Regions from separate parts of the Moritella sp. 5 genome, predicted to be linked through region 1. Evidence: predicted binding sites of a transcription regulator. Region 1 holds the regulator's gene; the other holds the start of a gene.

Region 1 (8,137 bases):
AGTAGTTAGTAATTATTAATGTTATTCCAATTTTCATTATATTAAAGTTTACTAGCTTTTAAAGCTTGGAATTGAATATGCTGTTATCTCCTTATCTATTGAAACTGTTTGGTTAATCAATTTTATTTTATTGAGGAAGTGACATTAGATACTAATATTTTTTTTCAACAGCCTTTACATATTATTAGTAAAGGATACTAAAAGGTTATTAAAATTAATTATATGACACTCTTTTATTGGGGAAATAATGTGAAAAAAATATTTATTATTTGCGCTGCACTTCTGAGTCTAGGGCTTATTGGTTGTGATGGAAGTAACGGGAATAATTATAAAGAACTTAAGATTTTGCCTCATAAAGCGGAAGTTTACTGGGGGGAGAAGAATGATTTATTGGTATCTTTCAAAACGACCAGCCAAATTAAATGTACTTTACATAACCTTAATACAGGGACTAACTTAGAGTCGAGTGTAGCTAATACTTGTTTTTTTGACCATAGTGACTTGATATCTGAACTTTACGTTGGAGCAAACGACATTACTATTAGTAATCCTAATACAGATAAAGAACTGATGACCGTATCTATTTTTATTCCTGAAGGGTTAGACTTTAATGACGTACTGGTTTGGAAAAAGGTTGGTGATGAATATATGATCACCATTCCCTATCAGCCCTCTTCGGAGGATAAAAAAAATAATCAAACCGCCTATGGATACGCAATGTACACGACATCTTTTGAGACGCCTTTATCTGGTCAGGACGCTATCGCTTTCTGTGAAAGTAATAATGGCTGGAAGCTTCCACTGATAGGTGATAAATATGACCCTGTGGCGCAGAGGCGAGAGGCGTCATACAATACTTTGTATGCTAACTCGGCGTTCATGGCTGAATTGTATGAGGCTAATGATACAACATGGTCAGTTGACTATTTTATGTCTAGCTCGCTCCCCATTATTGAAGTCAATAATCGAGATTCTTTTGACACGTTTAAAAAGGGGGATGATTATTATGGGAATCACGGAATATTTGATGTGCCTAATAGAGGCGGGCCTGGAGCGTATGGTGGCATTACGTCTCCGTTTTTATGTGTGCATGAGGGCGTAACAAAACTTCAATAGTGGTATTTTGGCCATGTAGTCTCTTAGGTGAGTAATCAGGAATAAATAAAAAGGAGCTGAAGCTCCTTTTTATTTATTCAAAACATACAATGTTTAAAGGGAGACTTTTCTATGTTTACGTAATATTCTCATACGTGATAGTTACCTAGTCGTCACTAAATTGTTGACTAAGTATTACATCTGAGATTGTTTGCTTCACTTCAAGCGTGGTCAAGCTTCTGACTATATTCGCTAACTGACTAATTTTATCGGCTTTAGCTGTGCCTTCATCAGATAAGTAGTGCAGTTCTTGGAGTTTATTAATAAAGATAGCGAGCACTTTCTTATCAAAAAACTCTGGCGCACTCACACCATTTAGCGATGATAAACGTTCGGCAATTAACTGACTACGATCTTCGAGTAGGCTCTTTTCAATGACTTGGTTATGCTCTAATACGGTCAGTACAATCGCATAACGTTGTAGCGTTTCTTGGATGCTTGCAGCAAGTAGTCTTAGTGACATTAAGTGTTCGTTAACCGGTATAATGACACTGTCACTATTGACGATTAATCCCTGTGTCTGCATCTCAGTTAGCGTATCAGTGATACAATCATCTAATTCATCGTCTGAATATTTCAAGAACAATTCCGCTTGAATTAACGGATAAAGCTGGCGAACTTTACCATTAATTTCTTCTACACTGGTCCGTGGTTTTTCTGTCACGATTGCGGCAATTAATGACGGTAGTGCAAACAGGTGTAAAATATTATTACGGTAGAAGGTTAATAGTACAGCTTGTTCATATGACATCGATAGCATTTGTCCTAAGCTATCTTCACGTACGGTGAATTTCTTCATCGAGATCGCTTGGTCTAAAATCTCTTCTGCACTGTTTTCTGGTAAGGTACTAAATTCACTATATGGGTTGTTACGAAGTAATTTTAAGTAACTATCAATTTGCTTCACCAAAATTTCTCGGCTCAGTGCCTTATGTGGCGCGGCGTGTAAAATTACTGCGCAAATCGTTAAGGCATTTACCGCTGCGGCACTATTGATATTTATCATCACTTGATTCGCAAGATCGCGAGTTGTTTGGTTTAGCCACTGAGGCTGTTCTTCAACCGGCATATTCATATCATCACGCCAGTTTTCAACGTGTTTGTTTAAATATTGGTTAAGGTTGATCGGTTCACCAAAGTTAACAAATGCTTGGCCATAATTTTTAAGTTTTTTGGCGATCCCAAATACTTGGAATACACTTTCCTTTTTCTTATTAGCCCCTGATAACTCTTTTACGTAGGTGCTCACTTCCATTACATGATCGTAGCCTAGATATACCGGCACTAATGTAATTGGTCGGCTTTGTTCTCTCAGCATCGCTTGTAATGTCATGTTAAGCATACCGGTTTTTGGTGGTAATAAACGTCCTGTACGGCTTCGGCCACCTTCAGTAAAGAATTCAACAGAATATCCTTTTGAGAATAATAAGCTTAGGTACTCTCTGAAGACGGTTGCATAAAGTTTATTACCTTTAAACGTACGGCGTAAAAAGAATGCGCCGCCACGACGGAACATAGGGCCGGCAGGGAAAAAGTTAAGATTAATACCAGCTGCAATGTGTGGTGGGATCAAACCTTCATTGTAAATAACATAAGAAATAAGTAAGTAATCCATGTGGCTACGATGGCAAGGCATAAATACGATTTCATGACCATCGGCGGCAAGTTTCCGCACTTGTTCGGCGTTATTAACTTTGATACCGCTGTAGATCTTATTCCATAACCAGCTCATAAAATTACTGGTGTTTTTTACGAGTTTATACGAAAAATCACTGGCGATTTCATCGATGTAATCATTGGCTCGCTTTTCCGCTTTTTTCGCTGAAATATTATGCTCAGCGATCTCAACTTGAATGGCTTTTTTAACTTCTGGGTTACGCAGTAGTTGTTCAAAAAGTTGGTAGCGGTTAGGTAGTTTAGGACCTGATGCGGCTAATTTTTGACGACTGAAATGGATCTTAGCAACACGAATTAATTTCTGTACGATTTTTTCATCGGTGCCGTGCTGATCGGCCATGAAACGCAGTGATACAGGTTTGTTAAAACGAACTAAGTTATCTTTACGGTTAAGACCCACAATGATTGTTTTACGTAAACGGCTTGGTGAAATACTGTTTGCTAATGATAGTAGTGGTACTTGACCTTCTTTACCGGGTGCGCGGCCCCAAAATAATGCGACTGGCATCAATTGGATATCAAGGGCTTTATCATCTTTATGTAAGCGTAATAGCTGTTGGAATTCGTCAAAAAATACGTCAGTATCTTTTACTCGGCCGAAGAGAGGCGCTGGATTATCTAAGCAAACATAACTGGGTATGATGACCCCGTTTACTTTTATTGGTGTAAGTGGGTCGGGTAAGCCTCGTTCTTTACAAGCTCGTTGTAATGCCACGAGATCGGTCATCGATTTAGTTTTTAAAGCATAAACAATAGGACGTGTTAAATCTAGATTTAACGCATCAACGGGATTATCTGGTACGTACTGAGATTTAACTAAGCCGTTAACGAAACTTCGACTTAACATTGACGGTGTCTGTTGCATAGGTGTTATCATTCTGTTGTTTAAAGTGAGAGAGTGCTTACTCCAATAATATCAGATGTGTAGCCATAAATCTGTGTTTCAGCGCCAGCAAACGATTAATTCATTATTATCCAGATATACTCAAGGCTTATATTGCAAACTTGATAATACTGTATATAATTACAAGAAACTGTATATAAAACCAGTTAGGGTTCATGATGAAAGCATTGACACAAAGACAAGCAGAAGTATTTGAATTAGTTAAACAACATATTAAAAATACTGGTATGCCACCGACCCGAGCTGAAATTGCTAAGGAACTTGGTTTCCGTTCACCTAATGCTGCGGAAGAGCATTTAAAGGCATTAGCACGAAAGGGCCATATCGAAATTCTTGCGGGTACTTCTCGTGGTATTCGTTTGTTGGTTGATGCTGACCAAGCCAGTAATGACTGTGGTTTACCTTTAATTGGGCAGGTTGCCGCCGGTGAGCCTATTTTAGCTCAAGAACATATTGAAGCACACTATAATGTTGACCCTTCAATGTTTACACCAACGGCAGACTTTTTACTGCGTGTACGTGGTGAAAGTATGCGTAATATTGGGATTATGGATGGCGATTTATTAGCTGTACATAAAACTAAAAATATCAGTAAAGGTCAAGTTGTTGTTGCGCGTGTTGACGATGAAGTAACTGTTAAGCGTTTTGAACAGCAGGGCAGTGAAATCTTACTGCATCCTGAGAATGATGAAATGAGCACAATTCGTGTTGATTTAAATTTCCAAAATTTTGATATTGAAGGTGTCGCTGTCGGTATTATTCGTAATACCGATTGGATGTAATCACACTTTATTACGCCATCGAGCCTGAAGGTAGATAGTAAATAATCCTATTGTTGACTATCTACCTTTATATTTCTTTTTCCTTTCTTATCACCCTATCTTTAAATTTAGACATCGTTTTCAAATCTTGCTTTAACATCACAGTTCTGATCATCTTCTACCTATTAATTTTCTTTCCCTATACTCAACATGAGATATAAAAATAAATGTAATGCGGATATTAGAGGGCAAATGACACCAGCGCGGTTACACCAAGAATTAATTAAATTTGTCTGCTGAACAGTTAAAGCAACAATCACTGCAAGTACAAAAGAAGACGATCAGTACAGGGTCGATGGATGAAGGTGAAATAGAGTTGTTTTAATTATTTGATAGGTAATACTTTGTTTCATAATTTAAGTTAGATAGACTTTGGCATCTTTTTCCTCCCTTATACAAAGTTGAATCCGTCTATGTGGTTATCCATTCCTACTTCGGTGCATCGAAATATCATCGCGTTGGCATTGCCAATGATCTTGTCAAATATCAGTATTCCACTATTAGGTTTGGTTGATAGCATCGTTATTGGTCATCTTGAACAAGCTTGGTATCTCGGTGGGGTTGCATTGGGTTCCACTGTGGTCATGTTTATTGTCTCTATGTGTAATTTCTTACGCATGTCGACAACAGGATTGACTGCACAGGCACTTGGTAAACAAGATAGTTCTGAGATATTAATGACGCTCGCACACGCCTTGTTAATTGCGTTTTGTTTATCGGTTTTATTACTGTTGTGTAAAAATTATATTGTTGAATTAGCCCTAATGCTGACGGAAGCAAGTGACAATGTACAACTAAATGCACAGGCCTATTTATCGATTCGTATGTGGGGGATCCCTGCTGCGTTATTTAATTTTGCGATATTAGGTTGGTTAATTGGCCTGCAAAATATGAAAGCACCGATGCTGTTATTAATTATTGCTAACGTGTTTAATATTTTCTTAGATATTTTATTTGTGGTGTATTTAGAATGGGGTGTAGAGGGCGCTGCGGCTGCGTCGGTGATTGCAGAGTATGTTGCTTTGTTATTTGGCTTATTATTAGTACTAAAGCAGCTCGGTAAGTTTTCGTTACCTCATAGAGCTGACATTATCAGTCGTTTATTTGCATCAGATAAATTACAGGGTTTACTGTCACTCAACCGTGATATATTTATCCGTTCGCTCTGTTTACAACTGACATTCGCCTTCATGACATTTAAAGCTGCAAGTCTTGGTGATGAGTATATTGCGGCGAATGCGGTGTTACTCAATTTTCTGATGTTTATCTCTTTTGCGCTGGATGGCGTAGCTTACGCGGTGGAAGCTATGGTAGGTAAGGCGATTGGCGCTAAAAATACCCTTGCTTATCGTCAATCAATTCTCGCGTCATTGATCTGGGCGGGTATATTTTCCGTTCTTTTCTCTACGACTTTTTTCATCTTTGGCGAGGGTATGGTGCGTATGATCACGGATATAGAAAGTGTTAATACGATTGCTGTTGAGTATTTACCTTGGTTAGTGTTATTACCCTTTACAGCAGTATGGTGTTTTGTATTTGATGGCGTATTTATTGGTGCAACTCGGGCAAAAGATATGCGTAACAGCATGTTATTTTGTGTCGTTTGTATATTCTTACCTACATATGTTATTAGCAGTGGATTAGGTAATCATGCTTTATGGCTGGCGATGAATACTTTTATGCTTGCTCGTGGATTATCACTCGCTTGGTTGCTATACCCTTCGCTACAAGAGAAGAGCATGTAATGAAATTCTATCGACTATACTGAAGAGGTTTAAGCCTTCCTGATAATACAGCACTGTTATCAAGTTCGTTATTAACGAAAAAGAAAGATGAAATTACCGCGGTATTTTTGCTTTCCTTTTTATTGTTACATCTGGGTAAAAGTAATTTGTATTTCAAGGGTATTATCATTTCTGTGCAAATGAATATAATGAGCGCCATACAGTATGACCGGCCGAATACATAGATAGGTATTACGGCATATTAATTTTATCCCAATGGAGATGAACATGACTGACAAATTTATTAAATCCAAAGCAGCTATTGCTTGGGGTCCAAACCAACCACTATCGATCGAAGAAGTGGATGTAATGTTACCTAGAAAAGGTGAAGTGTTAGTTAAAGTGATCGCATCTGGCGTATGTCATACCGATGCATTCACATTATCTGGCGATGATCCAGAAGGTATCTTCCCTGTAATTCTTGGTCACGAAGGTGGCGGTATCGTTGAGCAAATCGGCGAAGGCGTTACCAGTGTTCAAGTAGGCGATCACGTTATTCCTTTATATACACCAGAATGTGGCGAATGTAAGTTCTGTAAATCAGGCAAAACCAACCTTTGCCAACAGATCCGTGAAACACAGGGTAAAGGCCTAATGCCAGATGGCACTACGCGTTTTTATAAAGACGGTCAGCCAATCTTTCATTACATGGGTTGTTCAACATTCTCTGAATACACCGTATTACCAGAAATCTCGTTAGCGAAAGTTAATAAAGAAGCACCGCTTGAAGAAGTATGTCTACTTGGTTGTGGTGTAACGACAGGTATGGGCGCGGTAATGAATACGGCTAAAGTTGAAGAAGGCGCAACCGTTGCTATCTTCGGTCTAGGCGGTATCGGTCTTTCTGCTGTTATCGGTGCAACGATGGCAAAGGCTAGTCGTATTATTGCTATCGATATTAACGAAAGTAAATTCGAACTAGCGAAGAAATTAGGTGCAACAGACTTCATTAATCCAAAAGATTATGACAAGCCAATTCAAGACGTTATTGTTGAATTAACTGACGGTGGTGTAGATTACTCATTCGAATGTATTGGTAACGTTAACTTAATGCGTTCTGCATTAGAATGTTGTCACAAAGGTTGGGGTGAATCAATCGTCATTGGTGTGGCTGGTGCAGGTCAAGAGATCTCAACACGTCCATTCCAACTAGTAACTGGTCGTGTATGGCGTGGTTCTGCATTCGGTGGTGTTAAAGGCCGTACAGAGCTACCTGATTACGTTGAACGTTATTTACAAGGTGAATTCAAATTAAGTGATTTCATTACTCATACCATGGGTCTTGAAGACATCAATGAATCATTTGATTTAATGCACCGCGGTGAAAGTATCCGTACGGTTATTCATTTCGATAAATAATTAAAATATGTCCCGCTATTTATAATCTACATAGCGGGACGACTAGTAAAGGTTTGTCATGTCTATAGAAGTTGTTAGTAGTAATAAAATGTTTGGCGGTTGGCAGCATCAATATAACCATGCGTCGAATGTACTAAACTGTCAGATGCGTTTTGCTGTGTATTTACCACCGCAAGCATCCAATATGCGTAAAGTACCTGTGATGTATTGGTTGTCTGGCCTGACGTGTACTGATGAAAACTTTATGCAAAAATCCGGTGCTCAGCGTATTGCTGCAGAACTGGGTATTGCGATCGTGGCACCGGATACTAGTCCGCGTGGTGAAGGTGTACCTGATGATGTTGACCAAGCGTATGATTTTGGTTTAGGTGCTGGATTTTATGTGAATGCCACACAAGCACCGTGGAACACACATTATCAAATGTATGACTATGTGC
Region 2 (8,137 bases), 2.2 Mb from region 1:
TTGAGTGCTACCACCGTTAATACGGTAGAATTTCGATATAGTATATTGCACACTACCGATTGGTTTGTCATATAGATCGTACAAACGTGCTAAGGTCCTGTGCTGTTGTACAGTGCCCTTACCAAATGTTTGCTCACCAACAATGAGTGCACGGCCATAATCTTGTAATGCAGCAGCAAAGATCTCAGACGCTGATGCACTATAACGGTTAACTAATACAACGAGCGGACCATCATAGTACGTTTTTCCATCACGATCTTCGAGCACATTCACCTTATCTCTCGCATCACGAACCTGTACTGTCGGGCCTGAATCGAAGAATAAACCTGAAAGTAAGTTTGCTTCTTTTAATGCACCGCCACCATTATCGCGTAAGTCGACAATAATAGAGCTCACATTATCTTTTTTAAGCTTTGTTAATTCAGTCAGTACATTTTCAGTTAAACCGTCATAGAAACTTGGTATTTCAATAACGCCAACCTTCTCGCCTTCAACATCGATAACGTTCGATTTTGCAGCACGGTCTTCTAAACGTACTTTATCGCGAATTATTTCCACGATTTTATGCTTGGCACTCGCACCTTCGCCACGTATGATTTCGAGACGGACTTTTGTGCCTTTAGGGCCTTTTATCTTGTCGACAACATCATCAAGACGCCAGCCAACAATATCAACGATCGTCTTATCATCTTGCGCAACACCAACAATTTTATCTTCTGCTTTGAGTTGCTTAGTTGCTGCAGCAGGGCCACCAGAAACCAAAGAACGAATAACGGTGTAGTCATCAACGGTTTGTAATACTGCACCGATACCTTCTAAAGAAAGATTCATTTCAGTTTTGAAACGATCCGCATTACGTGGGGATAAATAAGAGGTGTGCGGTTCGATGCTCCGTGCGTATGAGTTCATCAATGTTTGGAACACATCTTCACTTTGTGTCTGTTTTAAACGCTTAATGGCAGTATCGTAACGTTTGCGCAGTAATTTTTGAATCTCAGGCCAGTCTTTACCGGTTAATTTTAAATTGAGTGCTTCATATTTAACTTTTTGGCGCCATAACTCATTTAATTCATCAGTCGACTTTGCCCAGTCTAATTTAGATGTGTCAAAATAATACGCATCATCACTATCAAACTTGATTTCAGTATCAAGTAACGTTAATGCGTATGCAAAACGTTCATAACGACGTTGAAGACCTACAGTATAAATATCATATGCAGGTGCAAGTCGACCTTGACGAAAATCTTTTTTAAACGACAGAGCGTATTTATTAAAACTATCGATATCACTTTGCAAGAAAATGGTGCGATAGGCATCAAGTTGCTTTAAATAACGATCAAAAACTTCGACAGCAAAACCGCTATCAAAATCAACCGATTTATAATGCGAACGAGTAAAGAGATTAACAAGACGTTTACTTGCTTCAGAATGCTGAGCTTCTTGCTTTAATGTAGGGAGTTCTTGAATAGAAATGGCAGGGTCAAATGCAAAAGCATGCGTGGCCAATAGTACCGAAGCACTGATAAAAGTTCTTTGTAAAACTTTTTTCATTAAAAATCCTTTTGAGAATAAGTAACGCTAAACTCATAATAGTCAAGTATTAGCGAAATTTCATATATTTAGCTAACACTCGACCATTAAAAATTCAGAACACTCTTATTGCTTTATACAAAAAGGTGCTCTTTTTTTACTTTTAGAGAAAGTCCAGATAGCAGTTCAACTTGAACACCATCTTTAGATACTTCAACGATAGTTGCTTGTACCGGTGCTTTACCAATTACAACTTTGACAGATTGACCTGATTTAAGTTCAGCCTCATTTACAGGGCGTTCAACTTTAACTGTAGGCTTTTGATCTACTTTAGGTGCAGATTTTTTAGCTACTTTTTTAGGTGCTCTTTTAACAGCAGGTTTTTGCTTTTCAGCTTTTGCCTTTTGTTCTGCATTTTTCTTATTACGTTCAGCGAAAAATTTAGTTTTGCTTTCTTCAAGTGTTTTTTGTGCATGCTCAATGTGCTCTGCATCTAAAACACCTGCGTCGTTGCCATCTAAGTCAACTCGTACAGCATCTTTTTTAGCGCCGTGAAGGTAACGCCAGCTTGCAGTATACTGACGAAGTGCCGTACGTAATAATGTTTTACTAACTTTATCATCTTCTTTTAGACGCTCAGCTAGATCTTGAAAAATGCCAATTTTTAGCGGTTTAGCTTCGCCCTTTGCAGTGAAACATTTTGGGAATATTTCTACCAAATAAGCGATAACTTCTTTGCTATTTTTTAGCTTTTCAATGTTTTCCATGAATTACCTTAAATTACTTCTAATTGTTCTGATATAACAAAATTGTAATCTTGCTATATCGCATGTATAAAATTTATCGCTATTATAAAGCGATTGCAATTAAATGCTATCTTTAATCCGCCAACTTAACCCAAAAAGGTGTTAAAAAATAACTCTTCCGGTGATTTTTTATGCTTTGACAAACAATAATTAAGCGTATGAAAGATTAAGCAGCTTCTTTTCCTTCCGCAACTTTTGGCGATTTTTTAGCTTTTGGTGCCTTTTCTTTACTCTCTTCAGTCGCGTTTAATTTACCACCTTTCAAGATTACCTGTAGCGAAGCACTATTTTGTGCCAAGTATAATGCTAACTCTTCTGTAAGACGGTCATCAATTCCAAGTGATGACGTACCGATAAAGTCTGTAAGACCATCCGCCACATCTAACATCTTGTCATATGCATCCGCTTCTTTTTTACTTGTAGATACCATTTTTTCCACACCATTTCGCTCAACTACATACTTTACTATTACGGCCATAAACTAATTCCCTAAATACACTGTATATTATGACAGTGTATTTAGTATTCCCTGTTAATTCAAGTCACTGATCATAAAATATGCCCGATTCAAGTTAAGGCAGACTAATTTAGTCAAATTATAATCAAAATCATGAAGGATAAACTTGTGATACTGTTGATATTTGCAATAAAATAATGCTATTAATGAACGGAATATGATTGTGCTAACTTTAAAAGCATAGTGAATTAACTATTGGCGGGTGTAAATGTCGAATATTAATGTCTGTAATAAATGTGATCTTATTGTTGATCATATACCTATTGCAAAAAATAGGCATGCACTGTGCCCCCGTTGTAATTCGTTATTATATACAAATAATGCTTTTTCCATTAGCGCCATATTAGCGCTTTCACTAACCGGGCTTATACTTGTTGTTATTGCAAATGTGTTTCCAATGTTCACGATCACCATGCTCGGGAACGAAGAATCGGCGACACTCATTCAAGGCGCTTGGGCCTTATTACAAAAAAAGTTTTACTTCGTCGGTTTACTCGTTATTTTTTGTAGTTTTATTGCGCCCTTTCTATTTTTATCTTGTCTCGTACAAGCTTGTTTATTACTACTAACTAAACGTAATACACCACAGCTCATATTATTACTCAAACTCGTTAAGTTTTTTACCGAATGGAGTATGCTAGAAGTTTATCTTGTTAGCTTTTTGATCGCTATATTTAAACTTTCTGACATTGCTGATATCCAATTTCAGTTAGGTTTACTTAGCTTTGTTTCACTTATGTTTATTTCTAGCCTTATTATGTATGGACTCAACCTAGAAATTTTCTGGCAGAAAATGGAGAAAAATGCAAAACGCTAAAGATAATAAAATTGCCCAATGTCATGAATGTAACTTATTAATCGATGTGAAGCAGGAGGTTAAACGGCAACGTTGTCCGCGTTGTTTCACGCGTGTTCATTTTCGTATACCACGTAGTATCCAAAAAACATGGGCACTCTTGATTACGGCGGCAGTTATGATGATTCCGGCCAATTTTTTACCGATAAGTACGCTAACAAGTGCTGGTCAGTCTACGCCAGACACCATTATGTCTGGTACCATCGCACTAGCAAAAAGTGATGATTTAGGTATTGCGATCATTATATTTATCGCCTCTATTTTAGTTCCGCTATTTAAAATAATAGGTTTAATGCTGATTTTATTATCGATTCAAAATAAAATATTTATTACACCAAAACGAAAATTATTATTATTTAATGCAATTCATTGGATCGGCAAATGGTCCATCATGGATTTGTTTGTTATATCGATTATGGTCGCGGTGCTCAACCGAGGAAATTTACTCTCAGTTGACCCCGGATATGGAGCCACTTGCTTTGGGTTGGTTGTTATATTAACAATCCTCGCCGCAGAAAGTTTTGATACACGTTTAATTTGGGATTTAAACCATACAAATGAAAGAAAATAACGAACCACAAATGCCGGATAACTGTAATGCACCTAAACCTGTGTTACATAAGCCGAATGTGATGTCGCCAATATGGTTGTTACCCATTGTAGCAGTCATACTAGGACTCTACCTTATGTACCAAAGCATTACCCAAGCCGGTATCGAGATCCGAGTACACTTCTCGAATGCGAATGGCATTGTCGCTGGTAAAACACTGGTTAAATACCAAGGATTAATAATAGGTAAGGTAAAAAACATCGCGCTAGATGACAACCTTAAAGGCGTTTATGTTACTGCTGAAATTGATAATAAAGCAGAGCAAGTACTGCGCCGTAACACACAATTTTGGCTCGTTGCGCCAAAAGCCTCTATTGCAGGAATTTCAGGTTTAGACGCCCTAGTAACAGGAAACTATATTGACCTTTTACCGGGTGATGGTGAATACAGTATCAAATTTACAGCGATACAGAATGCGCCGAACAATCCGCCAGATGATGAGGGGTTGATTGTGCATTTAACAGCTGACAAGCTTTCATCTGTGCGCCCTGGCTCGGAGATTTTCTATAAGAAGATCCCTGTCGGTCAAGTACATAGTTTTACGCTGGATAAAAAAACCGATGAGATCCTAGTCGAAGCCGTCATAAATAAACAATATAGCTATCTTGTTAAAGACACATCTCGATTTTGGAATGCAAGTGGTATTAACGCTGAGTTTGGGGTTGATGGCGTAAAAATAGAAACAGAGAGTTTAACCGCTATTATCAGCGGTGCTCTTGCATTTGATTCACCGACCATTGGTAAACCAGCAATTGATAAACAAATATATCCTCTATATAACAGCATTAGTGATGCACAACGTGCTGTTCAAATTGAATTCAAATTAAGTAACAGCAATGATATTAAAATAGGTAATAATATTTACTTTAACGGCTTGAAAGTCGGTGAAATAACACAAGTAATGACACAATCATTAATCCCTACGACACAAAGCTCGCCATCTGTCGCCACCGCAATTGCCGATGTAGATCCTGACGTTGTAGACCTGTTTCGTGACAGCACACAATTTTGGGTTGAAAAAGCAAACCTGTCCCTTTCTGAAAGTAAAAACATTGTGAATTTAGTCACTGGTAATTACATTCTCTTTACGCCAGGCCAAGGTGAATTACGGACTACGTTTGATTTAGTGTCAAACGTAGATGATCTTATTCCACATAAACAAATATCGATTACCGCTAACGATGCTAACGGCTTAGCCGTGGGTAACAAGGTTTATTATAAGAATTACCCTATAGGCCATATTAGTCATGTGAGCTTTAATACTAAAACTAACCTAATTGATTTAAACGTTAATCTTTACCAAGATTATGCGCATTTACTTACCCCCTCATCACGTTTTATCAATGTTAGTGGTGTATCGGTGAATGCGAGTATATCTGGCATAAACGTTAAATCCTCCCCCATCGCAGCATTAGTCAGTGGCGGTATTGAACTGGTTAACAACCCTGCCTTTAAAGCCAAAAGAAACACACAGGGATACCGCCTCTACCCGAATTTAGCACTTGCTAAATTAGGTAACAACGCCTTCAAAGCAAATAAGACGGTTACCTTAGTCAGTAAACCAGACCATGTTATCTCTAACGGCGCACCTGTATATTACCGTAAATTAATTGTTGGTACCGTTGCAGAATTTCATTTAGCGCCCGACAACGAACACGTCATTATCACGCTTGATATTCTTAGCCAATATGCACATCTTATCAACAAAAACAGTGTATTTTGGGATGTATCAGGTATTGAAATATCAGGTAGTTTAAGTAATTTACAAGTTCAAACAGAATCGTTATTAACCATTGCCGCAGGTGGTATTAACTTCGATAACATCAAACCTGTCAATGACAATAAAATGAGTATTGCCGAGTCAAGATTGAGCCATTATAAACTGTTCAACAGCTTTGCTGCGGCAACTGATAATCGCCCAACAGTCACGCTAACGTTTAATTCTGGTTCAGACATTAACATTGGCACCGAAATAAAACATAAAGGTATAAAGGTTGGTGAAATCAGCAGTATTAAACTTAAAGTTGACCAAGGCTTTGTTGAAGCAACGGCTAAATTAGAAACTGATTACGCTAACTATTTTGCACGTCAAGGCAGCCTATACTGGTTAGAAAATATAGAAGTAGGCCTAAATGGCATTAAGAATGCGAATACTTTAATTTCAGGCGCATTCATCAACGTTACAAAAGGCACAGGTAATGAGACTCACCGGTTTAACGTACTCAACGCTGCGCCGGATATAGCAGCTGAAGACGCAGGCTTATCGGTGACACTGGTAAGTAAACGATTAATGTCATTAACAGCAGGAACCCCCGTTTATTACCGTCAGATTGAAGTTGGCTCAGTTACGCACTCTGAATTGTCGGCGCTTAGTGATAAGATATTAATTACGCTTAATATTCTGCCAGAGTATCAACACCTTGTTCGTAACGATAGCCAATTTTGGGCGGTATCAGGGTTTAATGTTGATATTGGTTTAACTGGTGCAACCCTAAAAGCTGAATCATTAAAAACGATTCTGGCTGGCGGTATTGCATTTGCGACACCAAATCCAGATAAAAATAGCAAATTAGCTGCGCCTTTCACACAATTCAATTTGGCACAAGAAGTTAACCCCGACTGGTTGATGTGGGACACCAAAATCCAAAAGCCCGCTAAATAAGAAATAATACCCCGCTACGACGAGTTTCATAAACTTGAAGTAGCTGGGGTATATGGTAAAATGCCCGCATCTTTCTAAATTGAGCCCGCAAAGTGCATTCCAATATAAAACTGCCTGAAGATTACCTTACACTAATGGGTAACATTATCCCTGACCATCTTTCTATGGACGACTTTATTGCTTGCTGCAAAACACCATTGAAAACCAGTGTTCGTGTTAACACGCTTAAAATTTCTGTTGAAGAATTTAAACAATTAGCAAAAACCAAGCAATGGGCACTCACATCAATCCCTTGGTGTGAAGAAGGGTTTTGGTTACAACAAGAAAATACAGATACCAAGCTAGGTAATAGCTGGGAACATATCGCAGGTCTTTTTTATATTCAAGAAGCCAGTTCAATGCTACCTGTTACTGCGTTGTTTAAAGAACAAGTATCAGGAGCCACTGCGCAATACAATACCATTCTTGACTGCGCATCAGCGCCTGGTTCAAAAACAAGTCAGATTGCTGCACTGTGTAATAATAATAATTTCATTGTGGCTAACGAATTATCATCTAGCCGATTAAAAGTATTAAGCGCGAATATCAAACGCTGTGGTATTAAGAACATTGCTCTTAGTCACTATGATGCGAATGTATTTGGTACTTGGTTACCGGAAATGTTTGATGCTGTGTTACTTGATGCACCTTGTTCAGGTGAAGGCGCTATCCGTAAAGATGATAAAGCGATGCTTAATTGGTCGTTAGGCAGTATTAACGACATTGCGGATATTCAGAAAGAATTAATTGAAAGTGCATTTAAAGCCTTAAAACCCGGTGGCACATTAATCTATTCAACCTGCACATTAAATCAAACTGAGAACCAAGCCGTTTGCCAACACCTCCTCGATTTGTATCCTGATAACGCAGACATTATTCCGCTTACCGACCTATTCCCAACGGCGAATGATTGCTTAACTGCAGAAGGTTTCTTACATGTCTGGCCACAAATTTATGACAGTGAAGGTTTCTTTGTTGCTAAATTCACTAAAAAAGAATCACTTGGTCTACGCCCGATTAAAAAGAAAAAACGCTTAGTATTCCCGTTTAGCCCAGTTAGCCGTCTCGAAAATGACGCAATTCGTGATTACTTCCGTGACACCTTTAATTTTGAATT

The links. The regulator LexA, encoded in region 1, represses DNA repair genes until DNA is damaged. The targets are predictions, from matches to a motif close to TACTGTATNNNNATACAGTA.
Region 2: the regulator LexA is predicted to act here: its motif matches at 2,833-2,852, upstream of HWV01_RS11640 (YebG family protein).

What each region holds. Positions count from the first base shown of each region.
Region 1 is NZ_CP056122.1:4,777,725-4,785,861, reverse strand. It holds gene HWV01_RS21355 (hypothetical protein) at 250-1,116, shown strand; gene plsB (glycerol-3-phosphate 1-O-acyltransferase PlsB) at 1,262-3,697, opposite strand; gene lexA (transcriptional repressor LexA) at 3,895-4,518, shown strand; gene HWV01_RS21340 (MATE family efflux transporter) at 4,971-6,302, shown strand; gene HWV01_RS21335 (S-(hydroxymethyl)glutathione dehydrogenase/class III alcohol dehydrogenase) at 6,570-7,700, shown strand; gene fghA (S-formylglutathione hydrolase) at 7,759-8,137, shown strand, end outside.
Region 2 is NZ_CP056122.1:2,572,533-2,580,669, forward strand. It holds gene prc (carboxy terminal-processing peptidase) at 1-1,551, opposite strand, end outside; gene proQ (RNA chaperone ProQ) at 1,665-2,297, opposite strand; gene HWV01_RS11640 (YebG family protein) at 2,503-2,814, opposite strand; gene HWV01_RS11645 (paraquat-inducible protein A) at 3,062-3,670, shown strand; gene HWV01_RS11650 (paraquat-inducible protein A) at 3,657-4,280, shown strand; gene HWV01_RS11655 (MlaD family protein) at 4,267-6,981, shown strand; gene rsmF (16S rRNA (cytosine(1407)-C(5))-methyltransferase RsmF) at 7,074-8,137, shown strand, end outside.